Regions from separate parts of the Faecalibacterium sp. BCRC 81149 genome, predicted to be linked through region 3. Evidence: a T-box and tRNA genes for the amino acid it is inferred to sense, from the RefSeq annotation. Region 3 holds a T-box; the other regions hold tRNA genes.

Evidence for each region. The T-box of region 3 lies ahead of D3F01_RS13975 (valine--tRNA ligase). A T-box ahead of a tRNA ligase gene usually reads a tRNA of that ligase, here a tRNA-Val.
Region 1: it has a tRNA-Val gene. The T-box ahead of D3F01_RS13975 (valine--tRNA ligase) is inferred to sense a tRNA for this amino acid. The anticodon was not compared.
Region 2: it has a tRNA-Val gene. The T-box ahead of D3F01_RS13975 (valine--tRNA ligase) is inferred to sense a tRNA for this amino acid. The anticodon was not compared.
Region 4: it has a tRNA-Val gene. The T-box ahead of D3F01_RS13975 (valine--tRNA ligase) is inferred to sense a tRNA for this amino acid. The anticodon was not compared.

What each region holds. Positions count from the first base shown of each region.
Region 1 covers NZ_QXJA01000011.1:71,778-79,704, reverse strand. Annotated here, with positions in the region: gene D3F01_RS12210 (energy-coupling factor transporter ATPase) at 1-145, opposite strand, end outside; gene D3F01_RS12205 (energy-coupling factor transporter ATPase) at 161-1,000, opposite strand; gene D3F01_RS12200 (class I SAM-dependent methyltransferase) at 1,244-2,119, opposite strand; gene ruvB (Holliday junction branch migration DNA helicase RuvB) at 2,149-3,204, opposite strand; gene ruvA (Holliday junction branch migration protein RuvA) at 3,208-3,816, opposite strand; gene ruvC (crossover junction endodeoxyribonuclease RuvC) at 4,026-4,538, opposite strand; tRNA gene D3F01_RS12180 (tRNA-Val) at 4,762-4,837, shown strand; gene D3F01_RS12175 (AraC family transcriptional regulator) at 5,094-6,008, shown strand; gene D3F01_RS12170 (HD domain-containing protein) at 6,144-6,758, shown strand; gene D3F01_RS12165 (Cof-type HAD-IIB family hydrolase) at 6,755-7,525, shown strand.
Region 2 covers NZ_QXJA01000009.1:72,991-80,917, reverse strand. Annotated here, with positions in the region: gene D3F01_RS10785 (hypothetical protein) at 1-1,331, opposite strand, end outside; gene D3F01_RS10780 (MMPL family transporter) at 1,337-3,436, opposite strand; gene D3F01_RS10775 (TetR/AcrR family transcriptional regulator) at 3,685-4,278, shown strand; tRNA gene D3F01_RS10770 (tRNA-Val) at 4,421-4,496, shown strand; gene fabZ (3-hydroxyacyl-ACP dehydratase FabZ) at 4,689-5,165, opposite strand; gene fabF (beta-ketoacyl-ACP synthase II) at 5,169-6,407, opposite strand; gene fabG (3-oxoacyl-[acyl-carrier-protein] reductase) at 6,423-7,172, opposite strand; gene D3F01_RS10750 (ACP S-malonyltransferase) at 7,169-7,927, opposite strand, start outside.
Region 3 covers NZ_QXJA01000017.1:3,987-11,913, forward strand. Annotated here, with positions in the region: gene D3F01_RS13975 (valine--tRNA ligase) at 1-2,636, opposite strand, end outside; T-box leader at 2,693-2,924, opposite strand; gene D3F01_RS13980 (bifunctional homocysteine S-methyltransferase/methylenetetrahydrofolate reductase) at 2,956-4,746, opposite strand; gene D3F01_RS13985 (GNAT family N-acetyltransferase) at 4,899-5,504, shown strand; gene hflX (GTPase HflX) at 5,501-6,766, shown strand; gene D3F01_RS13995 (Lrp/AsnC family transcriptional regulator) at 7,282-7,722, shown strand; gene D3F01_RS14000 (DUF4358 domain-containing protein) at 7,881-7,927, shown strand, end outside.
Region 4 covers NZ_QXJA01000009.1:52,113-60,039, forward strand. Annotated here, with positions in the region: gene tsaA (tRNA (N6-threonylcarbamoyladenosine(37)-N6)-methyltransferase TrmO) at 1-566, opposite strand, end outside; gene D3F01_RS10620 (S24 family peptidase) at 568-1,188, opposite strand; gene D3F01_RS10625 (helix-turn-helix transcriptional regulator) at 1,372-1,611, shown strand; gene D3F01_RS10630 (SqdX protein) at 1,611-1,904, shown strand; gene D3F01_RS10635 (FeoB-associated Cys-rich membrane protein) at 1,944-2,108, opposite strand; tRNA gene D3F01_RS10640 (tRNA-Val) at 2,267-2,343, shown strand; gene D3F01_RS10645 (helix-turn-helix transcriptional regulator) at 2,789-3,370, shown strand; gene D3F01_RS10650 (AtpZ/AtpI family protein) at 3,419-3,628, shown strand; gene D3F01_RS10655 (hypothetical protein) at 3,880-4,392, shown strand; gene D3F01_RS10660 (hypothetical protein) at 4,407-4,652, shown strand; gene D3F01_RS10665 (nucleoside phosphorylase) at 4,773-5,537, shown strand; gene D3F01_RS10670 (cupin domain-containing protein) at 5,702-6,055, opposite strand; gene D3F01_RS10675 (helix-turn-helix domain-containing protein) at 6,198-6,530, shown strand; gene D3F01_RS10680 (radical SAM mobile pair system MarR family transcriptional regulator) at 6,986-7,423, shown strand; gene D3F01_RS10685 (radical SAM mobile pair protein A) at 7,420-7,927, shown strand, end outside.

The DNA.
Region 1 (7,927 bases), on a different contig from region 3:
TCTTGCCGGAGCCGGTGGCACCGATGATGCCCACAAAATCTCCCTCTTCCACCTCAAAGCTCACGTCATCCAGCGCGGTGACGGCATTGGGCATTCCCGGGTTATAGACATAACTCAGGTGATCTACTTTGATAATGCTTCCCATCTTCCGTCCCCTCCCTTACTTCAAAAGCTCATACAGAGCCTGTGCGCACGCGCCGGTGTCGATGATGCCTTCGGGCATGGGGATGCCGGCCTTGACCAGCTCATCCCGCAGCTCGGCAGCCTGCGGCACATCCAGCCGCAGGGCGCGCACCTTTTCGGTCTGGCTGAACACCTCTTTCGGGGTGCCCTCCATGACCACATTGCCCTTGCTCATCACCAGCACGCGGTCGGCCTGAGCAGCTTCTTCCATATAGTGGGTGATGGACACCACCGTGATGCCCATGTTCTTGTTCAGATGGTGGATGGTCTGCATCACCTGCTCCCGGCCCCGGGGATCAAGCATGGCGGTGGCCTCGTCCAGGATCAGGCAGTCGGGCCGCATGGCAACCACGCCCGCAATGGCAACGCGCTGCTTCTGGCCGCCGGACAGGTTGTGGGGCGCACGCTCCCGGTATTCATAGATGCCCGCCATCTTCATCGCTTCATCCACACGGCGGCGCATCTCCTCCGGCGGCACGCCCAGATTTTCCAGCGCAAAGGCGACATCTTCCTCCACCACGGTGGCAACGATCTGGTTGTCCGGGCTCTGGAACACCATGCCCACGGTCTGGCGGATATCGTAGATTTTGTCCTCGTCTTTGGTGTCCATCCCCTCCACCAGCACAGTGCCGCTCTCCGGCAGGAGGATGGCGTTGAAGTGCTTGGCCAGCGTGGATTTTCCACAGCCGTTGGCCCCCAGCACTGCCACAAATTCGCCCCGCTTCACCTCAGCCGACACGCCGTTCAGGGCGTAGTCCGGCTGTTCCGGGTCATAGCGGAACTTCAGATCTTTCGCAGTTAAAATCGTTTCTTCCATAGGTTTTCTCTTTCCGGTGGTGCGCCCTTCTCAAAAGGGCTGTACCCCATTCTTGGTTCTTCTTCATTTTTTCAGAATGGCTGCCGTCAGGACACTCCCCCAGTCTGCTTCGCAGACAGCCCCCTCTGAGATGGGGCCTCTGGCGCAACCGAGAAGTTTTCCGGCAAACGGTCAACGTTCCCGCCATGCCAAAGGCTCCCTCCCCGAGGGAGCTGGCACGGCGACAGCCGTGACTGAGGGAGTTCATTCTTCCCAAATGGCCGTTGCGCCGCAGGGCACAACGCCGCCGGTGGCGGAAACGGGCAGGCCGATCTCATCACAGCTGGTCTTGCCGCCAAAGCGGGGCACCAGCGTGGTCTTGAGCATATACTCCATGACCGCGGGGGACAGGCCGGTGGTGTAGCTGTTGACCGCAAAGAAGAGGGGCGTATCGCTCAGCACTTCCTCGCACTGGCTGATGAGCTCATAGATGCAGTCCTCCAGCTTCCAGATCTCGCCGCCGGGGCCGCGGCCGTAGCTGGGCGGGTCCATGATGATACCATCGTAGGTGTTGCCCCGGCGCTTTTCCCGGGCCACGAACTTGGCGCAGTCGTCCACCAGCCAGCGGATGGGCCGGTCCGCCAGACCACTGGCCACGGCGTTGTCCTTGCCCCACGCTACGATGCCCTTGGACGCATCCACATGGCAGACAGTAGCCCCCGCGGCGGCACAGGCCAGCGTTGCGCCGCCGGTGTAGCCAAACAGGTTCAGCACCTTGACAGGGCGGCCTGCCGCGCGGATCTTTTTGGCGTACCAGGCCCAGTTGACAGCCTGCTCCGGGAACACGCCGGTGTGCTTGAAGCCGGTGGGGCTGACGATGAGGGTCAGCTTGTCCTCGCCCTCACCGCAGGAGATCTTCCACTTCTCAGGCAGACGGCGGCGGTACTCCCACTCACCGCCGCCCTGATTGGAGCGGTGGTAGACGGCATCGGCCTTGGCCCAGAGCTGGCTCTGTTTCTCGGTTTTCCACACCACCTGCGGGTCGGGCCGGATGAGGATGGTCTCCCCCCAGCGCTCCAGGCGGTTGCCATCGGTGGCATCCAGCAGCTCATAATCTTTCCAACTATCTGCAGGGCGCATAAGCGTCCTCCTTTCTCTCTTCAAACGGCTCAGAACAGGCTCTGCTGGCCGTTGTCCTCCGGGCTTCCGGTCTCGGGGGCTTTCAGGCCCAGGTGCTCATAGGCAAGGCGGGTGGCACAGCGGCCCCGGGGAGTGCGGGTCAAAAAGCCCATCTGCATCAGGTAGGGCTCACACAGGTCCTCCAGCGTCACGGCCTCCTCGCCCAGCGCCGCCGCCAGCGTTTCCAGGCCCACAGGGCCGCCGTTGTACATCTCAATGATGGCGCGGAGCAGGCTGCGGTCCAGCTCGTCCAGACCCAGCGCGTCCACGTCCATCCGCTTCAGGCTCATCAGAGAAACGTCCCGGTCGATGATGCCATCCCCCAGCACGGTGGCAAAGTCGCGGACACGCTTCAAGAAGCGGTTTGCCACGCGGGGGGTGCCCCGGCTGCATTTTGCCAGCTCGTAAGCGCCCTCCGGGGTGATGGGCTGGTCGAGGATGCCCGCCGAGCGCTGGATGATCCGGCTCAGCTCATCGGGGCTGTACAGCTCCAGCTTGAGCAGCACACCGAAGCGGTCCCGCAGGGGGCCGGTGATCTGGCCCGCACGGGTAGTAGCGCCCACCAGCGTGAAGCGGGGCAGGTTGATCCGGATGCTCTGGGCGCTGGGGCCCTTGCCGATCATAATATCCAGCGCGTAATCCTCCAGCGCCGGGTAGAGCACCTCCTCCACCTGCCGGGACAGGCGGTGGATCTCATCAATGAAGAGCACATCGCCCTCCTGCAGATTGGTCAGCAGGGCGGCAAGGTCGCCGGGCTTCTCAATGGCAGGGCCGCTGGTGATGCGGATCTGCACCCCCATCTCGTTGGCGATGATGCCCGCCAGCGTGGTCTTGCCCAGGCCCGGGGGGCCATAGAGCAGGATGTGATCCATGGGCTCACCGCGCCGCTTGGCGGCTTCCAGATAGATTTTCAGGTTCTGCTTGACCTTGTCCTGTCCGATGTAGTCCTCCAGATGCTGCGGGCGAAGGCTGTTTTCCTCGTTGTCCGCCGCCGTTAAGCCGGGCTGCATCATTTTTGCGCCATAGAGCGCGGTTTCGTCCTGCATGGATTACCTCCTGCCTGCCATGCCCCGCAGGGCCAGCTTGATGATCTCTTCCACGGGAAGGCTTGCGTCGATCTTGGAAACGGCCAGGGCGGCTTCGCTCTGGCTGTACCCCAGCGAGACCAGCGCCGCAATGGCCTGCCCGGCTCCCTGTGCGGCGGGGGCGGCAGTGGCCGCGCCCACATCCTCGAGGTTGATGCCATCTACAAAGCCCTTTGCCACCTTATCCTTCAGTTCCAGCACGATGCGCTGGGCCAGCTTGGGGCCTACGCCGGATGCCGCCTTGAAGGCCTTGTGGTCGCCTGCCGAGATCGCCAGCGCCACCCGGTCAGGCTCCATGACGCTGAGAATGGCCAGACCCACCTTGGGGCCCACACCGGAAACGGCGGTCAGCAGCTCAAAGCAGCTCTGCTGCTCCTCAGTGGCAAAGCCATACAGGCTGATGTCATTTTCGGTCACGCTCATCACAGTATAAAGGGTGGCTTCCTTGCCCACCCCGGGCAGTGCACCCGCAACGCTGGTCGGGCACTGCACATAGTAGCCCACCCCGCCGCAGCTCACCACCACAGCGTTCAGGGTCTTTTTGATGATTTTTCCAGTTAAAGAGTAGATCATAAAGTGTTTTCCCTTTTCGGTCAGCTTCTCCCCTGTCCAACCTCTCCGTCATTGCTCCGCAATGCCACCTCCCCTAATAGGGGAGGCCTTGGCATAACGGGCAGCTCTTCCTCTTCGCCAGAGGCTCCCCTGCTAGGGGAGCTGTCGAACGAAGTGAGACTGAGAGGTTGTACAAAGGGAAGCCTTCCCTTATACACGAATAACAACAACTAAATCGGCCCAACGCCCCTTCTTGCAAAGCGGTTCAGCTGGTTGCCGTTGGTATGGCAGAAGGTGATGGCCATGGCCAGTGCATCGGCGGTATCATCGGGCTTGGGCACAGCGGGCAGATGCAGCAGGATGCGGGTCATCTCCTGCACCTGCTTTTTCACGGCCTTGCCGTAGCCGGTAACGGCCTGTTTCACCTGCATGGGGGTGTACTCGTAGATAGGGATGCCCGCCTGCGCCGCCGCCAGCAGGATGACCCCGCGGGCCTCGGCCACGCCGATCACAGTGGTCTGGTTGTGCTGGTAGAACAGCTTTTCGATGGCAAGCACCTCAGGCTGTGTCCGCTCGATGACCTCCCGGATGCCGGTGTAGACCTCGTCCAGCCGCTGCTCAAACGGCACCCCGGCATCGGTGCACACGGCCCCGAAATCCACCGGTGCAAACCGGTTGCCCGCATAGTCCAAAACGCCCCAGCCCACGATGGCGTAACCCGGGTCGATGCCCAAAACTCTCATTCTGCGATACCTTTCCTATTATAATCAATGTATTATACCACAAACCGGCGTTCAGGGCAACGGAAACGCCTTGAGTCGGTTTACAAAATGTGCGCTGGGCGGCTGATTTTCCATTCCCGGCAAACCGGGCATCAAAAAGTTTGCAGAATTTTCAAAAAAGGGCTTGCTTTTTGCCCGGCGGTATGATATCATAATCAAGCTGATTGTGGCACAAACAGAATATGGACGGTTAGCTCAGCTGGTAGAGCATCTGCTTGACGTGCAGGAGGTCACAGGTTCGAGTCCTGTACCGTCCACCATACAGTTCGTACTCGAACCCGATTCTTTACGAAAAAGGGTTCGGGTACGTTTTTTGTTTATCGGAGGTTCTGCGGCGAGAGTACGCAGAGCGGTAAACGAACAAAGGCAGGGTATCACCGTGGCGGTGGTATCCTGCCTTTTGCTTTGCGGAATCAAGTTCGCTTTGTGCGAACTTGGTCGTCATATCAGGGATGTTCTTTCATTGGCGGGTATGGTATACTCGGCTTAATAAACTGGAATGAAGTGGTGCACCACATGAAAGACGTACATTGTATAGAATTCCATACAGGCAGCAGAGAAGAGCGCATCCCGGAGCTTGCAAAGGACTTTCCATATACTGCCTCAAGAGCCACGTTGGATCGCTACATCGGCAGCACTGTGCCATGGCACTGGCATCAGGCGGTAGAGCTTTTCTACATGGAAAGCGGCTGCGTTGAATACACCACACCAGGTGGAAAACTTGTATTCCCGGCGGGAAGCGGTGGTTTTGTCAATTCCAACGTACTTCACACCACAAGGGCGATTTCTCAGACGGAAGAGAACGTGCAGCTTCTTCATATTTTCGATGTTTCTCTGCTGGCAGGGGAACGAGGAAGCCGAATCGAGCAAAAATACATTCTGCCCATTACATCCGACCCACAACTTGAGATCCTTCCTCTTTTACCGGATCATGCGGCAGGGCGAGAAATCCTGAAACGACTCAAAGAATCTTTTTGTTTGTCTTGTGATACATTCGGGTATGAGTTGAAACTGCGAGAGATCCTGACCGAGCTATGGTTAATGCTTGTGGAGCAATCGCATTCTGTAAGCTCTTCCAATCGGAACTCTGCCGGAGGCAACGATAAAATAAAGCTGATATTGATTTATATCCATGAGCACTACCCGGAAAACCTCTCAGTCAAGGAGTTGGCAGCAGCAGCCTACACAAGTGAACGAGAGTGCTATCGCATTTTTCGTGAACACCTTCATACGACCCCGATTGCTTACCTGACCGCATACCGCATTCAGATCGCCTGCCAGATGTTGGCGGAAAGCAAGGCTTCTATTACAGAGGTCGGGACTGCTTGCGGTATGGGAAATTCAAGCTATTTCGGAAAAGTTTTTCGGGAGGTTGTCGGCTGCACGCCACGTCAGTACCGATACAAACGGCAGAATAACAACACCATCTGACAGCATCAAGATATTATTTTTAGGCTGTAGGCGTTATAATGATAGTAGCAGAAGTGCACGATCCGTAAGTGCATATCATATTTGAAAACCTTTGATCTTCGGATGCGTTTTGCTATGAGAGAAAGGACGGTCCCCTTGGAGCTGAATTGCAATACAGCAGAAGCCGCTCTGGCTTGGGCAGGGCAGCAGAATCCCGGAAATTGGATCGGACATTCCCGTTTTGTAGCCCTTGCCTGTAAAAATATAGCAGCCAAATGCAACAATATGGATGCAGATCAGGCATACTGCTTTGGGCTGCTGCATGATATCGGGCGTTATGCAGGGGTAAGTTCTGAACGTCATTTGATCGACGGATACCGTTTCTGTATGGAACGAGGATGGAAAAAGGCTGGACAGATCTGTATTTCTCATGCTTTTATGATCCAGGATATCCACACTTCTATCGGAACCTTTGACGTTTCAAAAGAAGATTTCCGTTTTATGGAAAAATTCATTCAAACCGCTGTCTATGATGATTACGACCGTTTGGTACAGCTATGCGATGCCTTGGCGCTGCCCACCGGATTTTGTCTTTTGGAAAAACGTTTTGTAGATGTAACGCTTCGGTACGGTGTCCATCCGGCAACGATAGACCGATGGAAGAAAACGCTTGAGCTAAAAAATCTGTTTGAAAAACGAATCGGAGGATCGGTTTATACCCTGCTCCCCGGCGTTCTGGAAAATAGTTTTTCGCTGGAGGTAACCGTATGATAAAAATCGCTTTTTTTGATGTAGACGGAACTTTGCTCAAGTTGGGCAGTAAGGTGCCGTCATTCCAAACCGTACAGACCTTACAGCAGTTGCAGGCAAAAGGGATCTTACTGTGCATGGCGACAGGCAGAGGCTACCTCTCCGTCCCACATTTTGAAGGCGTTGATTTTGATCTCTGGCTGACCTTCAACGGCTCTTATGTCCGTAGCAAGGATGCAGTGATCTCGAAGAACCCACTGGACGCTGACGACAAGCGCAGAATTTTGCATAATCTGAAGCAAATGCACCGGGCGGCTGCCATCAGCAACGAACACTTTATCGTGACAAATGGGACAGACCCGGACTTGGAGCAGTATTTTTCCTTCGGCAACGAGAAGCTGATGATCTCCGAGCATTTCGACAAGCTCTGTGAGGAGGATATCTATCAGATCATGTGTTCCTGCAGCCCTTCTGAATACGAACGCATCCTGTTGGGAACCCACGCCACACAGATAACCGCATGGTGGGACAAGGCAGTGGATATCATTCCGCTGTCCTGCGGAAAGGGAAATGCTGTAAGAGCTGTTTTGGCGCATTACGGCTTTTCAAAAGCAGAAGCAATCGCCTTTGGGGACGGCCGAAACGACATTGAAATGCTGGAAGCAGTCGGCACAGGCGTTGCCATGGGAAACGCCCTCGATGAAGTCAAGGCAAGGGCAACAGATTGCTGCCGTTCTGTGGATGAGGAAGGCATCTATCATTATTGCCTTGAAAAACACCTCATCTAAAGGAGCTGTAGGAGCTGTTTTCTGGGTTTTTGTATCCGTCTACAGCAGGGTTTGGGGCAGGCACGCCCCAACAAGAAGCTGTCCCAAAGGGGCAAGAATTTTCAAGAATTGAAAATTTGTGGCCACGGGACGATTCTTGCTCTTACCTAATATGCTCAAATTCGATTTTCTGTGATTGTTTCCAGATTGTTAAGGCGCACAAGCAGCAAAGGAACTTCTTTCTTCTAAAGTGGTGGTGCTCACCGTGAGCACCACCACTTTTCTATTTTATATTTGAAGCTCAGAATCATTATTTTCACAATTTTGAGCAGTGACAGCGATTTAAAATCTTCTTGCAAACCGATGTGAAATATGGTATATAGGTTATACGAAGTATCGCCAAAATGATGTGTAAAGAGAGGT
Region 2 (7,927 bases), on a different contig from region 3:
GTGCTCAGGTCAAGCATGGCGCTGAACATGGAGGGGTCGTAGCTCTGCATCAGCCGCAGAGCCGCTTCCAGGTCATGGTTGGTCTTGGTTGCGGAGAGGTACAGGGCAATGTCCAGCTGGCTGGCCTTGAAGCTGGGCTCTTGCTCCCAGACGGTGCGCACCATCTTCTTGCGGGCAGCGGCCAGTGTCTTTTCGTTCATGGTCAGCACTTCGTCAATGACGGAAGCATAGTTGTCCCAGGTCATGGGGGTGTCGATCAGGCCGCCCTCCATCAGGGTGCTGTTGGCGGAGGCCAGAACACCATCGGCCACCTGCTGGGCACCGGCCTGCAGGGCGGCGTTATTGGAGCTCAGGGTATCCAGACCGTTGGTCAGCTGGCCCAGACCATCGTCCAGGGCAGAAGCACCGCTGTTCAGCTGAGAAGCGCCGTCCAGCAGGGCCAGGGTACCGTTGGCCAGCTGAGAAGCACCGTCCACCAGTTGGGCGGCACCATCCATCAGCTGGTTCATGGCATCGTTCAGCTGGCCGATGCCATCGGTCAGCTCGTTGAGGCTGCTCAGGTCAAAGGCATTGGTGCCCAGCGCATCGGCGTTGGTGGCACAGGCCAGCATGACCTGCGGTGCGGTCAGGTTCTCGACATCGGCTTCCACGGTGACGCTGTCCTGCAGATAATCCTCCACAGTAGACAGGTCATCGGGCAGCAGACCGTCCAGAGAGTCCTTTACGCCGGGCAGGCAGACAAAAGCGGCCACGCTGCTCTTGGCGGCAGATTCCAGCATTCCGTGCTCGGCGCTCAGGTTGGTGGCATTCTGACCAAAGATCACGCCCACAGCAGTGATGAGCGGGGTGACAACGGTGCACTCCTTGCCGTTGACGGTCACGGTGCCGGTCTCGTTGTTGGTCAGGTCGACGGTCACGGTCAGGTGGCCGCTCTTGCCGATCAGGTTCTCAAGGCTGTCGGTCACGCCGTCCAGCGTATAGGTGACATTTGCGGTGATGGGCAGGGCCTTGTCGGTATTGCCCTTATAGTACACGTCGGTGTCGTCGGTGTTCCAGACCAGCTTTTCGCCGTCCTGGGTGAACGCGGCATCGCTCTCGGTGTTCTGGATATCGGTCAGGGTGCTCTCATCGGTGACATTGGACAGGCCGGAAGCGCTGTACAGGTGCTCGCTGACGGTGGTGGACTTGATGGAGCCGTCGGCGTTCATCACGGCGTAGACGGTCTCGTCCTTGGAATAATCGGCCTTGGCGGCTGCAAAGGCGGGCAGGGTCATGCCTGCGGCGAGAGTCAGCGCCAGCGCCGCACTGGCGAAACGAAGCGATTTTTTCATGGTAATTACTCCTTATCAGACTTCTTGGCGTTGGAAGATTCAGGGACCAGCCAGTGCATGGTGGTGTGGCGGATGACCCAGTCCAGCAGCATCAGGGCAGCGGGCAGAACGACCAGAATGACAGCCATACTGATCAGTGCGCCGCGGGAGATGAGCCGGCAGATGCTCTGCAGCAGCTCCATCTTACTGATGGCGGCCACGCCGACGGTTGCGGCAAAGAAGGTCAGGCCGCTGGTCAGGATGGACTGGCTGCAGTGCTCCAGCGACTGCTGGGCAGCTTCCTGCGGGGTGCGGCCATAGCTGCGCTCCTCGTGATAACGGGTGGTCATCAGGATGGAGTAGTCCACAGTCGCGCCCAGCTGGATGGTACCGATGACGATGCTGGCGATGAAGGGCAGCTGGGTACCGGTGAAGTACGGGATGCCCATATTGATGGAGATGGCGGCCTCGATGCTGGCAACCAGCAGCACAGGGATGGACAGACTCCGGAAGGAGATCAGGATGATGGCAGCGACTGCCATGATCGACCAGACGTTGACGTTCTTGAAATCCACGTCCGCGACCTCGATCAGATCCTTGGTCATGGCACCCTCGCCGGTGATGACACCGTTGGGGTCAACCGCCTTGATAAGGTCATTCATCTCGGTCAGCTGGTTGTTGATGGCATCGGTACCGGTCTTATAGGAGCTGTTGGCCAGAATGAGCTTGTAGCCGCCGGACTGCAGGATCTCGGTCACGCTGTCGGGCAGCAGCTCGGTCTGGAAGCCCGGGCCGGTGATGGAATCCAGGCTCACCACCTGGGTGATGCCGTCCACATCCTTGAGCTCATCGCAGAGGTCAGACACCTGCGTTGCGGTCAGGTCCTCATCCACCAGAATAAAGTGGGAGGTGGTCATGCCAAAGTCCTCGCCCAGCTTGTTGGTGCCAACGATACCGGTCAGGTCCTGGGGCAGCGAGTCGAACAGGGTGTAGTAGACCTCGGTCTTTTGCTGGGCCACCACAAAGGGCACCAGCAGCACAAGAAAGACGACCACGATGGGCATTGCGTGCTTGGAAACAAAGTAGCTGAGCTTGGTCAGCTTGGGCACGATGGTGCGGTGCTTGTACTTTTCGACCTGCTGATCAAAGGTCAGGATCAAAGCAGGCAGAATGACGATGGTGCAGATGACACCCAGCGCCACACCCTTTGCCATAACAACACCGATATCGCGGCCCAGCGTCAGCCGCATGGCGCACAGTGCCAGGAAGCCCGCAATGGTGGTCAGGGAGGAAGCGGTGATGGAGGTCATGGTCTTGCAGATGGCGGTCACCATGGCTTCCTCGTTGGAGGAGCGGAGTTCCTTTTCCTCCTGATAACGATGGAGCAGGAAGATGGAGAAGTCCATCGTCACGCCCAACTGCAGCACCGTGGAAAGCGCCTGGGTGATGTAGCTGATCTGACCCAGGAAGATGTTGGTGCCAAAGTTGTACGCAATGGGGAACAGCAGGCCCAGCATGAACAGCACAGGCGTGATGGTGCTCTCCAGCGAGAGGAACAGCACCAGCATACTGGCACCCACAGCGCACAGGATGTACAGCGGCATCTCTTCATTGATCAGCGCCTTGGTATCCTGCAGAATGACGCTCATGCCGCCAAAGTAGCAGTCGTGCCGCAGCACCTGTTTGATCTGCTTGACGGCGTTCATCGTCTCGTCGCTGGCGCTGGGCGCATCAAACCGGACGATGAGCATGGTAGAATCATTTTTACCGAACATGAACTGCTGGACATCCGCGGGCAGCATCTCGGTGGGGATGCTGGGGTCGATGACATCGCTGAGCCAGAAGGTCTGTGTGACACCGGGCACCGCATCAATGTCCTTCTTCATGGCGATCAGTTCATTGGTAGGCAGGCCTTCCACCGTGATCATACCGGTGGAGGCCAGATGGAAGTCGTCCTCAAGCGCTACCTCGCCGATCATGGAGTCGAGCTCCTGCGGCAGATAGGTCAGGACATCATAGTTGATGCGGGTAGCAACCGCGCCGATTGCGGAAGGGATCAACAGCAGGACCGCTACTGTTAAGATCAGCTTGCGCAGACGCACGATGCTCTGTGCGATCTTTTTCATGGGAACCCTCCATACGAAAGTTGATTGGATCTGCCCTAAAATGACCCGTGGTCATTTCTGAGCAAGCACTATTATAACCAATCGACGCAAGGTGTCAAGATAGAAAATGACCAAAAGTCAGTTTTCTTATCACAAAGCAAAAATTGTATAGCTTGTCCGGGGGCTTTTGCTCTTGCACTCTTCCCTTCTCCCTGCTAAAATATTGTTTACACGACAAAACAACGTCAGAAAAGAGGATGCAGCAAGCTATGAGCACCGTGGAAGGAAAGAAACAGGAAAAGCGCCGCGCGCTTCTGGACGCAGCTTACGAGCTGTTTCTGGAGCGGGGCACCTCCAAGACCAGCGTGGAGGATATCACCTCCCGCGCCAAGGTGGGCAAGGGCACATTCTACCTCTATTTTGCCGATAAGGGTTCGGTCACGCAGGCCCTGCTGGCCCGGGTGAGCTACCAGCTGCTGGACAACGCCTGTGCCGCCGCCGAGCAGCACGCCGCCGAGCTTACCAGCTTTCCCGACCAGATGATCTTTGTCATTGACCATATCATCGAAGCCCTGCGCGCGGACACCCTGATGCTCCGCTTCCTGGAGCGCAGCTTTGTCTGGCCCGGGCTGGATCAGATCGAAGCCAGCGGCGAGGCCGAGCCGCTGATGCGCAAGGTCCTCCAGATCGTGATGTGCAGCCCCGAGATGGCAGGCCGCACTGAGCGGGAGATCTACCAGCGCATCACCGCCCTGGGCAGCATGTGCATGTCGGTGTGCTATACCTCCGTGTTGGAGGGCAAGCCCGACAACATCGACAACATGAAGCCCATCCTCTACGACATCATCCGCCGGGCGCTCTGAGCACCTCTCCCCTGCCAGCCCCCGCAAAGGGGCCTTTGCGCCAATCCTCCGGGGCAAAAAACGGAAAAGGCAGACTTTTTTCAAAAAAGCCCTTGCAATTGCGCGAAAAATGTGGTATCATACTCAAGTCGATACGACATCTGGACGGTTAGCTCAGCTGGTAGAGCATCTGCTTGACGTGCAGGAGGTCACAGGTTCGAGTCCTGTACCGTCCACCATACAGTTCGTACCCGAACCCGATTCTTTATGAAAAAGGGTTCGGGTACGTTTTTTGTTTACAAGAGGTTCTGCGGAGGGAGTATGCAGAACGGTAAACAGGAACGAACAAAGGCAGGATATCATCATGGCGATGGTATCCTGCCTTTTATATACGATATGGTATTGGGGGCGATTGCTGCGCACAAAGCGCCTTAAGCCCCTGTGTTTGCTTCGGTCAGCACAAAGGTCAACTCCGCTGTTGCGGCGCACTTGCCATCCACATAAGCGGATGCCTTCCCGATGCCCACCGGGCCGCGCTGTTCCACCAGCTCACAATGGAGCGTGAGAACATCTCCGGGGGCGACCTGTTTGCGGAAGCGGGCATTTTTGATGCCGCCGAAGAGGGCCAGCTTGCCTTTGTTTTCGGGGATGCTCAGTGCCGCAACAGCTCCGGTCTGGGCCAGTGCTTCCAGGATCAGCACCCCCGGCATGACCGGTTGGCCCGGGAAGTGACCGCAGAAGAATTCTTCATTGCGGGATACGCACTTGCGGCCAATGGCCCACTGACCCGGCTCGTAGTCCAGGATACGGTCCACGAGGGCAAAGGGGTAGCGGTGAGGCAGAAGGGCTGCGATCTGCTCACTGTTCAGGGCGTTTGCATTCTCCCGCACGGTGCGCGGTTCTGCCATGGCTCAGCCCTCCCATCTGCGCAGGGCGATGCAGGCGTTATGCCCGCCAAAGCCCAGGCTGTTGCTCAGTGCGTAGGTCATGGCCTGTGCACGGCCTGCATTGGGCACATAGTCCAGATCGCATTCCGGGTCAGGCTGCTCGTAGTGGATGGTGGGCGGGGCAAACTGGTCTCGCAGGGCCAGCGCCGTGAACACGGCCTCGATGCCGCCCGCACCGCCCAGCAGATGGCCGGTCATGCTCTTGGTGCTGACCACGGTCAGCTGCTTTGCGTGCTCACCGAACACGGCATGGATGGCAGCCGTCTCGCAGGCATCGTTCATGTGGGTGCCGGTGCCGTGGGCGTTGATGTGATCCACCTGCTCCGGGGCAATGCCTGCATCGGCCAGTGTCAGCTTCATGCAGTCGATGGCACCTGTGCCGCCGGGAGCCGGTGCGGTAAAGTGGTAAGCATCGCAGTTGGCACCATAGCCCACCACCTCGGCGTAGATATGCGCACCGCGTGCCCGGGCGTGCTCCAGCTCTTCCAGAACCAGCACACCGCTGCCCTCGCCCATCACGAAGCCGCCGCGGCGGGCATCAAAGGGCAGGCTGGCAGCATCCGGGTCGGTGGCGGTGGAAAGCGCCTTCATGCTGGTAAAACCGCCGATGCCCAGCGGGCTGATGCAGCTTTCGGCACCGCCGCAGACCATGGCAGTCTCGTAACCGTCCCGGATGCGGTGGAAGGCATCGCCCACAGCATTGGTGCCGCCGGCACAGGCCGTGACCGGGCAGGTGCACATGCCCTTCAGGCCGAACCGGATGGCCACCTGTGCCGCCGCCATGTTGGCAATGGACATAGGCACAAAGTAGGGGCTGACCTTCTCCATGCCTTTTTCTTCCCCGCGGGTGTGCTGCTCCTCGATGGTGGGCAGGCCGCCAATGCCGCTGGAAAGGACCACACCGATGTTTTTGGCCTCTGCTTCCGTATTCAGGCCGCTGTCGGCAATGGCCTCGGCTGCAGCAGCCAGTGCCAGCAGGGTGAAGCGGGCCATCTTCCGGGCTTCCTTTTTGTCCACAACGGTCTCGGGGTCAAAGTTTTTCACTTCACCGGCCAGCTTGCACTTGAAATCGGTGGTGTCAAACTGGGTGATGGGGCCAATGCCGCACCGGCCTGCCTTTGCGGCAGCCCAGCTGTCGGCAGCAGTGTTGCCCAGCGGGTTCACGGTGCCCAGACCGGTGATCACGACTCTGCGTTTTTCCATAGAGAATTTCTCCTTTTACATTGCCATGCCGCCGTCCACACAGAGCACCTGCCCGGTGAGATAACTGCTTTGTTCTGCGGCAAAAAACGCCACCGCGTTTGCCACGTCCTCCGGCTGGCCCGCGCGGCCTGCCGGGATGTCCTTTGCCATTTCGGTGCGGACAGCCTCCGGCAGGGCGGCGGTCATATCAGTTTCAATAAAGCCGGGCGCAACAGCGTTTACTGTCACATTGCGGCTGGCCAGCTCCCGGGCCAGGCTTTTGGTCAGGCCGATGAGCCCGGCCTTGCTGGCGGCGTAATTCGTCTGGCCTGCATTGCCCCGCAGGGCAACGACACTGCTCAGATTGACGATCCGGCCCCAGCGCTGGCGCACCATCCGGCGGGCCGCTTCCTTGCAGCAGAGGAACGCACCCTTGAGGTTTGCGTCCAGCACGGCATCAAAGTCTGCTTCGGACATGCGCAGGATCAGGTTGTCCCGGGTGATGCCTGCATTGTTCACAAGGATATCCACCCGGCCAAAGGCGTTTACCGCTTCCTCAAAGAGCTTTTTGCAGCCCTCGGCGGTGGAAACATCGGCCTGCACGGCCACAGCCTGCGCGCCCAGGGCCCTGCACAGAGACACGGTCTCGGCAGCAGCCGCTTCGCCGTGGCAGTAGTTGACCACCACATGGCAGCCCTGCCGGGCAAGCTGTACGCACACTGCCCGGCCGATCCCCCGGCTTCCGCCGGTCACAACGGCGGTACGGATGATGGTTTCTTCGTTCATTGTTCTTCCTTCCATGCGTTCAAAACGGTGTCCAGCTGCGCCGGGGTCTCCACCGACACACAAGTCACACCGGGCAGGGTCTTTTTCACAAAGCCGGAGAGCGCATTGCCGGGGCCGACCTCCAGAATGTGATCCACACCCAGCTCGCCCAGACGGTGCAGGGTGTCCTCCATGTGGACACTGCTCTGCACCTGCCAGACCAGCAGGGCCGGGATGCTGTCGCTCTCGGCTTTTTCACGGCCTAGGCAGTTAAACAGCACCGGAACGCTCATTTCGCCAAAGGGTTCGGCGGCAAAGCGCTTTGCCAGGGCATCCCCGGCGGGAGCCATCAGACGGGTGTGGAACGGGCCGCTCACCTTGAGCGGGATGCACCGGCGGGCACCGGCCTGCTTTGCAAGCTCCGCGGCCTTGTCCACTGCGGCCTTTTCGCCGCCAATGACCAGCTGGCCCGGGCAATTGTAGTTACAGATCTGCACACAGCCCAGCGCGGATGCCTGCTCACAGCATTCTGCAAGGGGGACCCGGTCGAGGTTCAGCACTGCGGTCATGCCGCAGTCGATGCCGCTGGCCGCGTCGGCCATGGCTTTGCCGCGGTAGGCTGCCAGCTCAATGGCCTGCTTGGCGGTGAATACACCGGCGGCTTCCAGCGCGGAATATTCGCCCAGAGAGAGACCGGCCACATAAGCGGGCTTGACCCCCTGCTCGGCCAGAACGGCGGATACGCCGCAGGCAAAGGCCACCATGCAGGGCTGGGT
Region 3 (7,927 bases):
ATCTCTTCCACCAGAGCGGCGGGGGCACGCTCCACGAACTTGGGGTTGGCCAGCTGGTTCTCAAACATGGCCAGTTCCTTCTCAGCCTTGGCCTTTTCCTTGTTCAGGCGGGCCAGCTCCTTCTCGCGGTCGATCAGCTCCATCATGGGGATAAAGCCGCGGGCGGTGTGGGTGGACACCTGCACCATGCCATCGGTGCTGCCCTCGTACTTTTCCGTAAAGGTCACGTCGGTGGCAAAGGCAAACTTTGCCAGATAGACCTCTGCATTCCGGAAGGGAGCGGGATCAACCGTCTCGATGATCATACTGGTCTTTTTGGCAGGATGGACATTCATCTCGGTGCGCATGGTGCGGACTGCCTTGATGTAGTCCATGACCTTTTCAAAGGCTTCCTCTTCCTCGGCCCAGTTGTGTGCCTCGTCAAAGGTGGGCCAGCTCTGGGTCATAATGGTCTCGGCGGAGCCGGGCAGGGCCTGATACAGCTCCTCCGTGATGAAGGGCATGAAGGGATGCAGCAGCTTGAGGGCCTTGTCCAGCACATACACCAGCACACGGCGGGCAGTATCTGCCTGCTCTGCATCGCCGGAGTTCAGGCGGGGCTTTGCGATCTCGATGAACCAGTCGCAGTAGACATCCCAGATGAAGCTGTTGATCTTGGCAGCGGCCAGACCCATCTCGAAGTGGTCGAGGTTGTCGGTCATGGCACCGGCCACCTGATTCAGCTTGGTCAGCACCCACTTGTCGCTCATGTCCAGCTTGCTCTCCTCGGGCAGGCCGGGCTGGAAGTCCTCGGGCAGGTTCATCAGGACAAAACGGGTGGCGTTCCACAGCTTATTGGCAAAGTTGCGGGCAGCCTCCACCTTCTTCTCGCTGTAACGCATATCGTTGCCAGGGGTGGAGCCGTCCAGCAGCATGAAGCGCAGTGCATCCGCGCCGTACTGGGCAATGACCTCCAGCGGGTCGATGCCGTTGCCCAGGCTCTTGGACATCTTGCGGCCCTGGCTGTCGCGGACGATGCCGTGGATGCAGACAGTGTCGAAGGGAGCCTTGCCGGTGTAGGCCAGGCCGGAGAAGATCATGCGGCTGACCCAGAAACCGATGATATCATAGCCGGTGACCAAGGTGTTTGTGGGGTAGAAATACTTCAGGTCCGCGCTGTCCTCATTGGGCCAGCCCAGAGTGCTGAAGGGCCACAGAGCGGAAGAGAACCAGGTATCCAGGGTATCGGGGTCCTGGGTGAAGTGGCTGCCGCCGCACTTGGGGCAGGTGCAGGGCATCTCTTTGGCGACCACGGTCTCGCCGCAGTCATCGCAGTAGAAGGCCGGGATCTGGTGGCCCCACCACAGCTGACGGCTGATGCACCAGTCGCGGGTGCCCTTCATCCAGTTGAGGTAGTTCTTGGTAAAGCGCTCGGGCACGAACTTGATCTCGCCCTTCTCCACGCTCTCGATGGCGGGCTTTGCCAGCGGCTCCATCTTAACGAACCACTGCTTGGAGACCATGGGCTCGATGGTGGAGTGGCAGCGGTAGCAGGTGCCGACCTCGTGCTTCAGGGGCTCGATCTCCTTCAGGAAGCCGCCCTCCTTCAGGTCTGCCAGAATGGCCTTGCGGGCCTCGAGGGTGGTCATGCCGGCATACTTGCCGCAGTCCAGTACCTCGGGCTCGTTCACGGTGTTCTTGCCTGCGGCAAACAGTGCATCTGCAGCGGCCTTATCGGCAGCACCGGTCATGTGGCCGTCGTAGGTAAACACCCGGACGATGGGCAGATCATGGCGCAGACCCACTTCAAAGTCGTTGGGGTCGTGGGCGGGGGTGATCTTGACGACACCGGTGCCCTTGGTCATATCAGCGTGCTCGTCGCAGACGATGGGGATCTCCTTGTTCAGCAGGGGCAGGACAACATGGCAGCCGTGGAGGTGGGCATAGCGGGGGTCCTCGCCGTTGATGGCAACAGCGGTATCACCCAGCATGGTCTCGGGGCGGGTGGTTGCCAGCTCCAGCATCTCGCCGGTCTCCTTGACCGGGTAGAGCAGGTGCCAGAAATTGCCGTCCTTTTCCTCGTACTCCACCTCGGCATCCGAGATGGAGGTGTTGCAATGGGGGCACCAGTTGACCATCCGGTTGCCGCGGTAGATCAGGCCCTTGTCATACAGGCGCACGAAAACTTCCTTGACGGCATCCGAGCAGCCCTCGTCCATGGTAAAGCGCTCCCGCTGCCAGTCACAGCTGGTGCCCAGCTTTTTCAGCTGGCTGACGATGCGGTTGCCGTACTTGGTCTTCCAGTCCCAGGCGCGCTCCAGGAAACCGTCGCGGCCCACCATCTCCTTGGTCAGGCCCTCGGCACGCATAGCCTCCACGACCTTGGCCTCGGTGGCGATGGATGCGTGGTCGGTGCCGGGCACCCACAGGGCGGCATAGCCCTGCATCCGCTTGGTGCGGATGAGCACATCCTGCATGGTGTTATCCAGCGCATGGCCCATGTGGAGCTGACCGGTCACGTTCGGAGGGGGCATAACGATGGTGTAAGGCTTCTTGTCGGGGTCCGCTTCCGTGTGGAAGTAGCCGCCGTCCTGCCAGAACTGGTAGATGCGGTCTTCCACCTGGCTGGGATCGTACTGTTTTGCGAGTTCTTTCATTGTATCCTCCCAAAAATGTGATGAGTGGGACGAAAAAAGCCGCCCCACGGAACGTTCCATGGGACGGCTGTAAACTACATACCGCGGTACCACCCAAATTGCACCGGCTGCAAACACAGCCTGTGCCCCTTGATGCCCCGGTAACGTGGGGCAGCTCCGAGGGCGGCTACTGGCTTCACCGCCCCTGCTCAAAAGCGACAGTGCGCAGCGCTTACCTGCCGGGCTCTCACCTGACCCCGGCTCTCTGCAAGGCGGTTTGCCGCGCACACTCTTTCTCGTTGCATTTATACAAAGAATATAACGTTTTTTTGGCGTTTTGTCAATATGCTCCGAGAACTTCCTGCTTCAATCTGCCGATCAGCCGCTCCATCAGGGCCACCCGGTTGAAGGGGGTCATCAGGTAGAGGCCGTCCGCATACGGCAGGGCGGCCTTTGCCATTTCCAGCGAGATGGCAAGACCCAGCTCCTCGCCCTGGGCACGGTCGAGCCCGGCAAACTTTTCAATGATCCAGTCCTCCACATGGATGCCGTTGATCTCGTTCTCCATGAAGATGGCGTTGCGCTGGCTGACCACCGGCATGATACCGGCCAGGATCTTTGCATCGGCCCCCAGCGTCTCCCGGGACTTTTTCAGGTTTTCCACCGCCTGTGCCGAGAGCACCGGCTGGGTCAGAAAGCCGCTCATGCCGTTTTCCAGCTTCTCCTTTGCCCGGCGCAGCTCCACATCAAAGTTGCGGGCATTCAGATTCAGGGCACCGAACACGGTCATGGGGCCGGGCATCTCCCGGCCTTCCCCTGCCAGCGAGACGATGTACTGGGCCAGCTTGCGGGAGTTGAACTGGTAAACGTTCTTCACCTCGTCCCGCTCTGCCGTGGGGATGGGATCACCGGTGATGGCCAGCACCTCCCGCACGCCCTCGGCATACAGGCCCAGCAGCAGGGCCTTGGTGGCGTTCAGGTTGCGGTCGCGGCAGGTCATGTGGGGCAGGGTGCACAGCCCCAGCTCCCGGTGGACCCGGCAGGCCACCAGAGAGGAATCCATCCGGGCCTGTGCAATGGGGCAGTCGGCAATGGTCAGCAGGTCAGCGCCCGCCGCCTGCAGCTTTTTTGCCCCTTCCAGATAACCGGTCAGGTCCGCATTGCGGGGAGAATCCAGCTCAATGGCAATGACCTTTTCCCCTGCGTTCAGCTTACGCAGGAAAGCGTCCTCATTTTCCACCGTCTGTTCCTTCACGGTGGAAAACTCTTCTGCCGGAGCCGTTTTTTCCACCACGGGCAGGCGGTCCAGCTCCGCCCGCAGGGCGGCAATGTGGGCAGGGGTAGTGCCGCAGCAGCCGCCCAGGATCTGAACCGTGCCCTCGGCGGCCAGACGGCCCAGCTCCCTTGCAAAGTACTCCGGCCTGCCCTGATACTTCACCTGCGTCCGGGTGACAACGGGATAACCCGCGTTGGGCATGACCGACAGGGGCAGCGTGCCCCCCAGCTGCTTTGCCAGTGTGCGCATGGCACCGGGTGCCGACACGCAGTTCAGGCCCACGGCATCCACGATGCCGCTTTCCTGCATCCGCCGGGCAAGGTCTTTGCAGTACATACCCTCCCGGGTGTAGCCGTCGGGCAGGACCGCAAAGGACACCAGCACAAAGGCATCCGGCACTTCCGCCTTGATGGCCCCCACGGCATCCAGAAGGCCCGCATCGGAGCTCAGGGTCTCGAATAGGAAATTCCTGGCTCCCAGCGCCGCGAACTGCTTTGCCACAGCCGTATATACCTGCCCCGCCGGAACCGCCTCGGTATCCGGAGCCGGGCCGAGGTCTGCAAAAACGGCGGCACCCATCTCCTCTGCGGCCTGCACAGCCAGCTGCCAGCCTGCCTGCGCCAGCTGTTCCCAGCCGGGCGCGTGTGCCGCCGCCAGCCGGGGCAGGCTGAAGGTATTCGTCTTGACGGCATCAGCCCCTGCCGCCAGATACTCCCGGTGGACAGCCAGCACCCCCGCCGGGTCGGTCAGGTTGGCCTGCTCGCACTCCACCCCGGGAGCCGCCTTATAATAGGTACCCATAGCACCATCAAAAAGCAGGGGGCGGGTCTGCAACAGTTCGCGAATGTTCATCATATATACTTCCTCGCATCTCACAAATGAGCTCTATATTCTTCAGTTTAATGAAGTTTCGACTCTTGTCAAGCGTTTTTTTGAGGCATCGCTTGCAGGCAGGGCAGTTTTGTGCTATCCTATGCGTAACTTTTACATGTGAGGAGAGATGTACCATGCGCCACGCAGGCACACAAACGATTGAAACGGAGCGGCTGCTTCTCCGCCCGCTGACCCCGGAGGATGCCCCCATGATGTACGCCAACTGGGCCAACGACCCGGACGTGACCCGCTGGCTGCGGTGGGAGCCCCATAAAAACGTGGACGAGACCCGGGAACTGCTGGCCGCATGGGCGCTTCTCTACCCCAATGGAGATTACTACGAGTGGGGCATTGTGGAAAAGGCCACCGGACAGTTGTTTGGCACCATCGGCGTGTTCACATCCAGTTCCGCCGAGCCGGAGCGTGACCCCTGGCCCGGCTTCGACCACACAAACGGCGTGTGGGAAGTGGGCTACTGCATCGGCAAGGCCTGGTGGAACAAAGGTTTTACCACCGAAGCGCTAAAAGCAGTGGTAGAATACTGGTTCAAAAATACAGATAGTAGCTGGCTGGCCTGCTGCCATGCGTTTGAAAATCCTGCCAGCGGCCGGGTCCAGCAGAAAGCCGGCTTTGTCTACGACCACGATGCTGTCTACCACAAATTTGACGGCACACCGGTTGCCTGCAGGTGCTACGCATTGACAAGAGAACATTACGAAGAACTGAGAGGTTTATTTTGAGCGAACTTTATGACATTTTAGTAGAAACGCCCCCCACAAAGGTTATCTTACTGGCCCTGGATCAGGGGCTTTGGGACTGTGAGCGCAGCCTGAACGAGCTGGCTGCACTCTGCGAGGCCAACCACATGGAGGCTGTGGCATCTGTGACCCAGAAGCGGCAGACCCCCGAGACCGGCATCGTGCTGGGCAGCGGCAAGCTGGAGGAGGCCGCCGCTGCCGCCGCGGAGCTGGGTGCCGAATGTGCCGTGTTTGACGGCGAGCTGACCGGCAGCCAGATCCGCAACATCTCCACGGCGCTGGGCGGCATGGAGGTCATTGACCGCACCATGCTGATTCTGGAGATCTTCCGCAGCCGCGCCGTGACCAACGAGGGCAAGCTGCAGACCGAGCTGGCGCTTCTGCGCTACCGCCTGCCCCGCCTGCAGGGAATGGGCGAAAGCCTGAGCCGCCAGGGCGGCGGTGGCGGCGGCGGTGGTGGTGCCCGCCGTGGTGCCGGTGAGACCAAGCTGGAGCTGGACCGCCGCCACGTCCACGCCCGCATCGACGCACTGGCCGAAAAGCTGGCCGAGATGGAAAAGCGCCGGGGCGAGAGCCGCAAGGCCCGGGCCAAGACCGGAATGCCGGTGGTCAGCCTTGTGGGTTACACCAACGTGGGCAAATCCAGCCTGATGAATGCCCTGTGCGGCCCCAGCGTGGCCGAGGCCGACATGCTGTTTGCCACCCTGGACCCCACCAGCCGGAAGCTGGTTCTGCCCAGCGGCATGGCCGTTCTGCTGGTGGACACGGTCGGCTTTGTCTCCCGCCTGCCCCACAATCTGGTGGAGGCCTTCAAATCCACGCTGGAGGAAGCCGCATGGTCTGATGTCATCGTGCGGGTGGCGGACGCGGGCGACGACCAGCGGGAAGAACAGCTGGCCGTTACCGATGAGGTCCTGGACGGGCTGGACTGTGCCGACATCCCCCGCCTGACCGTTTACAACAAATGTGACAAGCCCAATGCCCTGAACTTTGACCCGGACATCCTGTTGACCAGCGCCAAGACCGGCTACGGTCTGGATGCCCTGCTGAAAAAGCTGGACGAGCTGCTCAGTGACCGGGTGCACACCATCCGGGTGCTGCTGCCTTATGATAAACTGGGCCTGGCCGCCCCCATGCGGGAGCGGGGCAGCGTGCAGTTGGAGGAGTACCGGGAGGACGGGCTTTATCTGGAAGGCATCGTCAAAACCGAGGACCTGCACTGTTTTGAGGGATTCTTGGTTTAATAAAGGGAATCGGCCGTTGGGGAGCTTTCCCACGCAAGTGATACGGGGCATTCCATCCCCCGCCCAACTGCCTGACGGCAGTCGGGTCCCACCCTCCGGACACTTGCTTTGGGAAACTCCCCGCCGTCCTATCGTCTCGAACAAATAAAAAAATCCCCAACAAACACAAAAACCCGCCTGGCAGCGGGTTTTTGTGTATAGAGGGGTGGGAAAGTATATAAAGTTGGGAATCGCAATTCAAATGCAGGCACTTGAGAAACAACATGTTTTGCGCAGTCTTTGGCGCTTACCGTGCCTCGCGATATGTATTATACGCTTTTTTCTTTTCTTGTCAAACAAAATTTTTGACATTTGCTTTAATTTAGCACTTTACATTTCGATCAAAACTTTATATAATTAACACAGAAAACACAAAAGCGAGTTTTTCCGCAGTTTATGCGATTGCGACAACAGTAAAACTTTACTTTCAAAAATTTTTGTATAATTCAACAAAAATATAAAAGGAGACCTTTCTCATGGACGATTTAGACCGCAAGATCCTCTCCCTTCTCGCAAAAAATGCCCGGATGCCCGTCAAGGAGATCGCCGAGCAGGTGGCACTGACCAGCCCGGCTGTTTCCAGCCGCATCCACAAGCTGGAGACCGACGGCATCATCAGCGGCTACACCGTGGTGCTGAACCGCCCGGCAGACCGTGTCTATGTGGACGCGCTCATCAGCCTGTCCGTCACACCCAGCCACCGGGACGAACTGGTGGAGCTGATGCAGAACAGCAAGGAGGTGCTGCAGTGCTACCATGTCACCGGTGCCTACACCTTCCTCATCAAAGTCAGCTGCGGCAGCATGCCCCAGCTGGAGCACCTGATCCTGCAGTTCCAGAAACTGGGCACCACCAGCACCCAGATCATCCTTTCTACTCCGGTCAACCACGGTGATCTGGAGGCACTGCAGCTGTAAGCCGTTCACAGAACTGTTACAACTGCCGTGCAATCTTCCGGCCTTCCGGGCCGTATTCCTGATACAAGGCCGCCGTTCAGCGGCTGCATAAACGCCCCCAAAGGCGGGCAGACTGATCACAATCACCCTGCCTTTGTCAGACGAAAGGAACTACGACCATGAAAAAACGCATTCTCGCCGCTCTGCTGGCTCTTGGCTGTGCCCT
Region 4 (7,927 bases), on a different contig from region 3:
TCCAACACGCCCCGCAGGCCATCCCGCTCGGCGGCGGGCACGGTCTCCCACAGCTCCGGCGGGCATTCGACCTGCAGCCTGTGCGTCTGGGTCTGGGCCGTGAAGCCTGCCGCCGCGTCCGGGTGACAGTCGGCGTAGGGGATGTAGGGCTTGATGTCGTAGATGGGAGTGCCGTCCATCAGGTCTGCGCCCCGCACGATGAGCACCGGGCCCACCTCCGGGCGGTGCTCGATGGCCTCCAGCCTGACGCTGGAAAGGCCCAGCGGATTGGGTCGGAAGGGGGAGCGGGTGGCAAACACGCCCATCCGGGTGTTGCCGCCCAGGCGCGGGGGCCGGACGGTGGGAGACCAGCTCTCCCGCACCGCGCCGGAGAATTGCCACACCAGCCAGATGTGGCTGAAATCCTCCAGTCCGCGCAGGGCATCGGCGTTGCGGTATTCCGGGGTGAAGATGATCTCGCCCCGCAGGCCGTCCACCAGCCCGCTCTGTCGGGGGATGCCGAACTTGGTGGGGAAGGCGGTGTGGATGTGTGCGATGACCTTCAGGGTCATGGTTTCGTTGCTCATATTATAAACCTCTGCAGAAGCCTACGGCTCTGCCCTCGATCTGGATCTCGTTCAACTGCGGCCCGGCATAGATCATGGGCGGGCAGACGGCGGCGTTGTCGGCCAGAAGCATAACGGTGTCGCCCTGCCGATGAAAATGCTTTAAGGTGGCCTCGTCGCCGATTCGCACGGCGGCGATCTCGCCCTGCTCCACCTCGGGCTGGCAGCGGATGCAGACGATGTCACCATCGCAGATGGTGGGGGCCATGCTGCTGCCGTGGCAGGTCAGGGCAAAGTCGGCGTGCCATGCGGCAGGAACGCCGATGTAGCATTCGATGTTCTGTTCGGCGGTGATGGGGGTGCCGCAGGCGATGCTGCCCACCAGCGGTACCCGCACCATTTCGGGCAGGGGCTCAAAGCCCGGCGGGACAGACGCAGTGTTTTCCAGCCCCATCAGCCATGCGGGGGTGGTCTCCAATGCAGCGGCAAACTCCTCCACCTTGGACTGCGGGATGTCGTTGACCCCTTTTTCTAGCTTGGTGATGGAGGATTTGGAGCGGTAGCCCATCCGCTGGGCAAGCTCTTCCTGAGAGAGCCCCAGCTCGAGCCGACGCTGTAAGATACGGCGGGAAAGTTCTGACATGGCAGAGACCTCGCTTTTCCTGAAAAAGAATGTTCTGCCGTGAGTATATCAGAAAAGTTCTTAAAAATCAACGATTTTCGCGCGATTTTGGTAAAATAGTTGACAAAAAATCAACGTCGAACTATAATACAACCAAAGATTGTGAAACGACACGCAGAGATCCAGATGAAAGGAGAACCTTTGATGACAAATACCACACAGATCCGCGCCTACATTGAAAGCCAGGGCCTCAAGCTGGGCCATGTGGCACGGGTGCTGGGCATCAGCAGCAGTGCTTTGCACCAGAAGCTGAATGACGAGAGCGATTTCAAAGTCAGCGAAGCCGACCGGCTTTCTGCCATGCTGGGGCTGACCATGGAACAGCGGGATGCCTGCTTCTTTGGCCCGGGCACCCGGATGTGCCAAAGAAAGGGGGCGGCGTGATGACCGCTGAACAGCGCAGAAAGACCCGGGAGGCCCTGCAGAACTACGGTACCCGCCAGTGGGCCCGCAGCCCGGCCAACTGGGGCTGGACCCGGGCCATCCAGCAGACGCAGGAGTATTACCGCACCGCCGACCCCATCCGTGCAGGCCTGCTCCAGCTGCGCTACCTGGAGCGCCGCAAGGAGGAGGATGTGCTGGAGCGGCTCTGCATCGGACGCACCACCTACCAGAAAGCCCAGCTCGATCTGCTGAGCACCGTAGCCGTTTTTGCTGCCCGCTACGGTGCCCTGTGACGCAAAATGCCCCCGGACAGCCATCCGGGGGCATTGCAGTCAGTGCGTTTTCTTTTCCGGAGTATCGCAGTGCTGGTGGCAGGAGGCGCAGTTGCCGCCGCAGCCTTCGCCTTTCCAGCCGCCCTGCTTGGAAATCCAGACCACTGCCAGGGCAAACAGCCCTGCCAGCACCAGAATGGTAATGATCCCACGAAGTGTCAGCATTGAAAAAACCTCTCTTTTTGCGCTGGAATGCGCAATTTCAGTATACACCATTTTGCGCAAAAGAGCAACTGCCTCGCAGTGGGAAAAAATTGCGAAAAAATCAAAATTAGGGCTTGCCAATCCACTTCGGTTGTGGTATAATTCTCTTGTTCCGATTCGGAGGATTAGCTCAGCTGGTTAGAGCACCTGCATCACACGCAGGGGGTCTGGGGTTCGAGTCCCTAATTCTCCACCATACAGTTCGTACTCGAACCCGATTCTTTACGAGAAAGGGTTCGGGTACGTTTTTTGTTTACAGGAAGTTCTGCGGAGGGAGTACGCAGAGCGGTAAGCGAGAACGAGTAAAGGCAGGGTATCATCATGGGCGATGGTATCCTGCCTTTTGCTTTGCGGGATCAAGTTCGCTTTGTGCGAACTTGGTCGTCCACCCTATATGGCGCATTGAGGGCTAATCGCTGCGTACGTCCGTACATGGCCGGTACGCACGTACGCAGAAAAAAGGGAAAGTTCTGACATATAGGGGTGTTCTTTCAGCTGGTAGTATGGTATACTCGGCTCAACAAATCGGAAGTTAACGGTATGTAAAAGACCTTTGACACACGGAAAACACAGATGTCAATGTCCTTTGATTGCGAAAATACAATCTTTTGATTAGTATGAGTATGCAAGGAGGTGAAGAGATGGAACTCGGAAAGCAAATAAAAAAATATCGCCAAGAGTTACAACTGTCTCAAGAGGAGTTAGCCGATCATGTTTATGTTTCAAGGCAAACAATCTCAAATTGGGAAAATGACAAAAGCTATCCAGATGTAACCAGCTTGGTATTACTGAGTGAAATCTTTCAAATCTCACTTGATAAACTAATCAAAGGAGATATTGATACTATGAAAGAAGTAATCAAACAAGAGGAAATCAAAAAACTCAATCACTATGGCGCAATCTATACGGTTTTTCTCGTTATTGCTGTTATTTCGGCAGCTCCGTTATTTTACATTGGTAATAAATGGGCATTGATCCTTTGGTGTGTCATTGCTTTAGCTGCCATGTATTTTGCAGCAAAGGTTGAACGAATAAAAAAGGACAATGATGTTCAAACATATAAAGAAATCGTAGCATTTTGTGAAGGTAAAAGGCTGGATGAAATCCAGAGCGCCAGAGAATACGGCAAACGTCCTTATCAAAAGGTTTTATGGTTTATCGGAAGTGCTGCAGTAGGAGCAATCGTTAGTTATGTATTGAGTCTTTTGCTGCAATCATTTTGATAACGACACTCAATAAATCTTATAATTTGGAAAGGAATGTATAGCTATATGAAAAATAAAAAAGATGATAAGCCTCACTATTTACCGACTTTTATGAGCATAGGAATTTCTATCGGTGCGGCTATTGGTGTAGTAACCAACAATATTCCACTCTATATGCTTGTCGGTTTAGCGCTTGGTGTAGGCATAGGGTCTGCTCTCGATGGTCAAAATCGAAATAGGGAAAGTGATGAATCTCAAAAGGATAACGAAGAATAATCAACCAACTAAATTCCCGTTTGTCGTAACCTCAGAAGCAGGGTTTGGGGCAGGCACGCCCCAACAAGAGCACTTCAAAAACGCGGGAGCGTTGCAGAAGTGCAGTCCCGGATGGGCAAGAAATTTTCAAGAATTGAAAATTTGTGGCCACGGGACGATTCTTGCTCTCACACTTTCACTCTCTTTGCGATTTTCTTTCTTGAAAGTCTATCGTTCTTTCGTTATAATAAAACTGAAAGAAGGTGGGCATTATGACTTTGCAATATTTTGTCACAGCATCCGATACGGGCAATAGGATTCCGATTGAGGTTGACAAGTCAACTCCCGCTGACCTTGCTGCAACCAAAGAAAGCTGGCAGACCGACTGGACAAGTGAGTTCATCGGTGACCCCGCACTGGAAAAGTACACGGCTAAAACCGAAAACGGCGAAATCGTAGCATTGGGTGCTTACCGCGAAACAGAATCCAGCATGTTCGTTTATATTGAGTACATCGAAAGCCACCCGGAGAGCAACCCGACGCTGACCATTCAGAAAAAATATCTGGGCATCGGGCGTATGATGATCGCGTTCGGCATCCAGCTTTCCATTGATTCCGGTAAAAACGGCGTCGTCACTTTTGAAGCTAAGACGGATGAACTTGCAAAACATTATATCCGGGATTTTGGCGCGATCCGGGTCTTTGCCAAACAGTCCGGCGGGCCAATCATGCTGATGCTTGCCGACAATGCGGCGCTTTCGCTCTTCAATACGTATCTTTCCTGAAAGGTGGTGCTCCCATGGATATTGAAGTCAAACGAATGTCCCCTACTGCTATTGAAATGCTTGACCAACTCAGCGCAGTCTGCAAACGGTTCGGCGTTGATTACTATGCAGCTTCCCAAAATCAGCGTGATCTGCTGGACAGCATTGCCCTGCACGAATATCAACTGAAAAAAGCACACGAGCAAGGGCTGAAGCGTTCCGAAGTGCCTCCGTTTCTCGGTTTGAAGCGCTCTGACCGCAGCAACGATATGCCTGCCTAAAGGTTCGACTGCTGCTGACAATGCTCCACCATACAGTTTGTACCCGAACCCGATTCTTTGTGAAAAAGGGTTCGGGTATTTTTATTTCGTGCAGCAATTTGCAGGAAGAGGAAATTTTCCATGATACAAAAACATGATCTTCCCATTCTTGAATACGATTTTGATTCGATTGAGGTCATCAGGCCCAATCATGGCGCAGAGCAGCTCGTCCTTCCGGAAAAATGTGTGTTTGGTTTTCTGGGCGATGTGATTGATGATTACGCATTTGAAATGGATGCAGTCATTGCTGAACACTTTGAAACGATTACAAAAAGTTATCCTGTTTATATCGTCCAGCAAAATGGGCTGGAATTTTGCCTGTGTCAGGCACCGCTGGGAGCTGCCGCGGCTGCACAGCTTCTGGATTTTTTAATCTCCTGCGGATGCAAAAAAATTATTTCAGCCGGTTCCTGCGGAGTGCTGACCGATTTGGACGAAAACGAATTCTTGATTCCAATCAGGGCGATGCGCGATGAAGGCACTTCGTATCATTATCTTCCAGCCGCTCGGTTTGTTGATCTGGAGCCTTCCGCAATAAAAGCCATTGAGCAGACGTTTTGTGCGTTGAATATTCCGTTTCAAAAATGTATCACATGGACAACGGATGGTTTTTTCCGAGAAACACGAGATATGGTAGAATATCGCAAATCCGAGGGCTGTGCCACAGTTGAAATGGAGTGTGCTGCACTGGCCGCCTGTGCCCAGAAGCGTGGTGCAGTCTTTGGCCAGATTCTCTACACTGCCGATTCCCTTGCGAATGTTTATGCTCATGATGAGAGAGATTGGGGAAAGGGCTCTTTGCGGAAAGCACTGGAGCTTTGCATCAATGTTCTTATAACCATGTGACGATTCACCACCATACAGTTCGTACCCGAACCCGATTCTTTACGAAAAAGGGTTCGGGTACGTTTTTGTTTATTGAAGTTTACCGCAGCAACCGAACGGTAAATGAGCAAAGGCAGGGTATCACCATGACGGTGGTATCCTGCCTTTTGTTTTGATATGTTTTATCAGTAGATCACAGCATCCGTTGCAGTATAGCCTTCGAGAGAATTCTCCTTGACCTGAATACAAATATAAGTGATTTCAGAATTGTTTGCAGCAAAGAACTGACGTTTTGCCACGGGAGAAATCTTCAGCCAGTCGCCTGCTGCAAGGCTGATTTCTTCGCCATCGATAACGACCTTGCCTTTGCCAGAAAGAACACCGTAGATTTCCTCATTTGCCTTGTGGGAGTGGACAAACGGAACATTTGCTCCCGCAGGAAGCGTATTCAAGCTGATCTCCGCACCAGTCAGGGCGAGCTTTTCATGAAGCTCCGTCCGATTTTCTTTTCCAACTGTCATTTTTGTGTAGCTTGCCATTGTAAGCACCTCCATTTTGATTCGCAATCTTTCATTGCCTGAGCTAAGTATAGAAGCTCGCACATTCAAAAACAAGTACGCACCTTTTTGTAACTGTACACTCAAAAATGAATGTGCTATACTATATACAGAGGTGACTGATATGCGTACAAAAGAAGAACTGCCGGAATGTCCGGTTGCAACAGCAGTATCCCTGATTGGCGGAAAATGGAAACTCTTGCTTCTGCGCAATCTAAAAGAGCGTCCATGGAGATTCAATGAGTTGCAAAGAAGCATCGACGGGATCTCGCAGAAAGTTTTGACCGAGAGCTTAAGACAGATGATTGATGATGGGCTTGCCTACCGTCGTGATTATCACGAGAATCCTCCCAAAGTAGAATATGGGTTGACCGATCTCGGAACGGAAATGTTACCAATCGTCAATGCACTTGCAGACTTTGGCAATTACTATAAATCAGTCGTTGATCGGTCATGATCGATATTATGAAGTAGGGTTTAGGGCAGGCACGCCCCAACCAGACCGCGTTTGCGAAGCAACGAACGCCCCAGTGGGGATTTCAAGCGGCAGAACGGTCTGCGTTAGCAGATGGAGGGGCTTTGCCCCAACAAGTTCTGAAAAGAGACTACTCAGAGCGATAAACAAGCAAAGGCAGGGTATCACCATGGAGGTGGTGCCCTGCCTTTTGCTTTGCACCCCCCTATACTGTGCGTTTCGGGTCAATCGCGGCGTACGTCCGTACATGGCCGGTACGCACGTACGCAGGAAAAAGGGCAGGTTCTTGCATATAGGGGTGTTCTTTCGGCTGTCGGTATGGTATACTCGGTTTAGTTCAACAAATCGGAATTTACTTCTACTTAGACATACAAACTGTTGACAGTAAAACTCCTATATAGTATTATTTGATAAAATACTATATAGGAGTTTTTTGTGTGAAAATGAATGGCGGATTTCTTGTTACCAAAATAAAACAACTTGGAGATCGAATCTTTGAGAAGATTCTCAGCGAAAAGAATATTGATGCATTTAATGGAGCTCAGGGGCGTATTCTTTATGTGCTGTGGCAGGAGGATGGTATCTCAATCAGGTCACTCTCAATCAAATGTGGATTAGCGATAACATCTCTTACTACGATGCTGGAAAGAATGGAAAATCAAGGGCTGATAAGCCGTGTTCAGTCTGAAACGGACAAAAGGAAAACACTCCTGTTTCTGACTGAGAAAGCACACGCCTTAAAGGGCGAGTACGATTCTGTATCTGATGAAATGGGCAGTATTTACTACAAAGGTTTTTCGGAGGAAGAAATTACCCGGTTTGAGGAATGCCTCGACCGTATCAGAAAGAATCTTGAGGGGTGGCAGAAGTCATGAGTATTTGTATCAAAGATCAGATTCAGAACATGAATATCGTCATTGGCTGCACAGTGGGGTGTACATATTGCTATGCCCGCAACAACGTGAAACGCTGGCATATGATTGAAGACTTCTCTGACCCTGAATTCTTTCCGGGTAAGCTCAAGATGATGGAAAAGAAACGTCCGCAGAACTTTCTTCTTACCGGTATGAGCGATCTTTCCGGCTGGAAGTCAGAATGGAGAGACGAGGTATTTGAAAAAATCCGTGAAAATCCACAGCATCAGTTCCTGTTCCTTACAAAGCGACCAGATCTGCTGGATTTTGATACTGAGCTGGAAAACGCATGGTTTGGCGTTACGGTGACGAGAAAAGCAGAACTGTGGCGTATTGACGCACTACGGGAAAATGTCAGAGCAAAACACTATCATGTTACCTTTGAGCCGCTATTCGACAATCCGGGTTCCGTTGATCTTTCCGGAATCAGCTGGATCGTTGTCGGCACCATGACCGGGGTTCAGA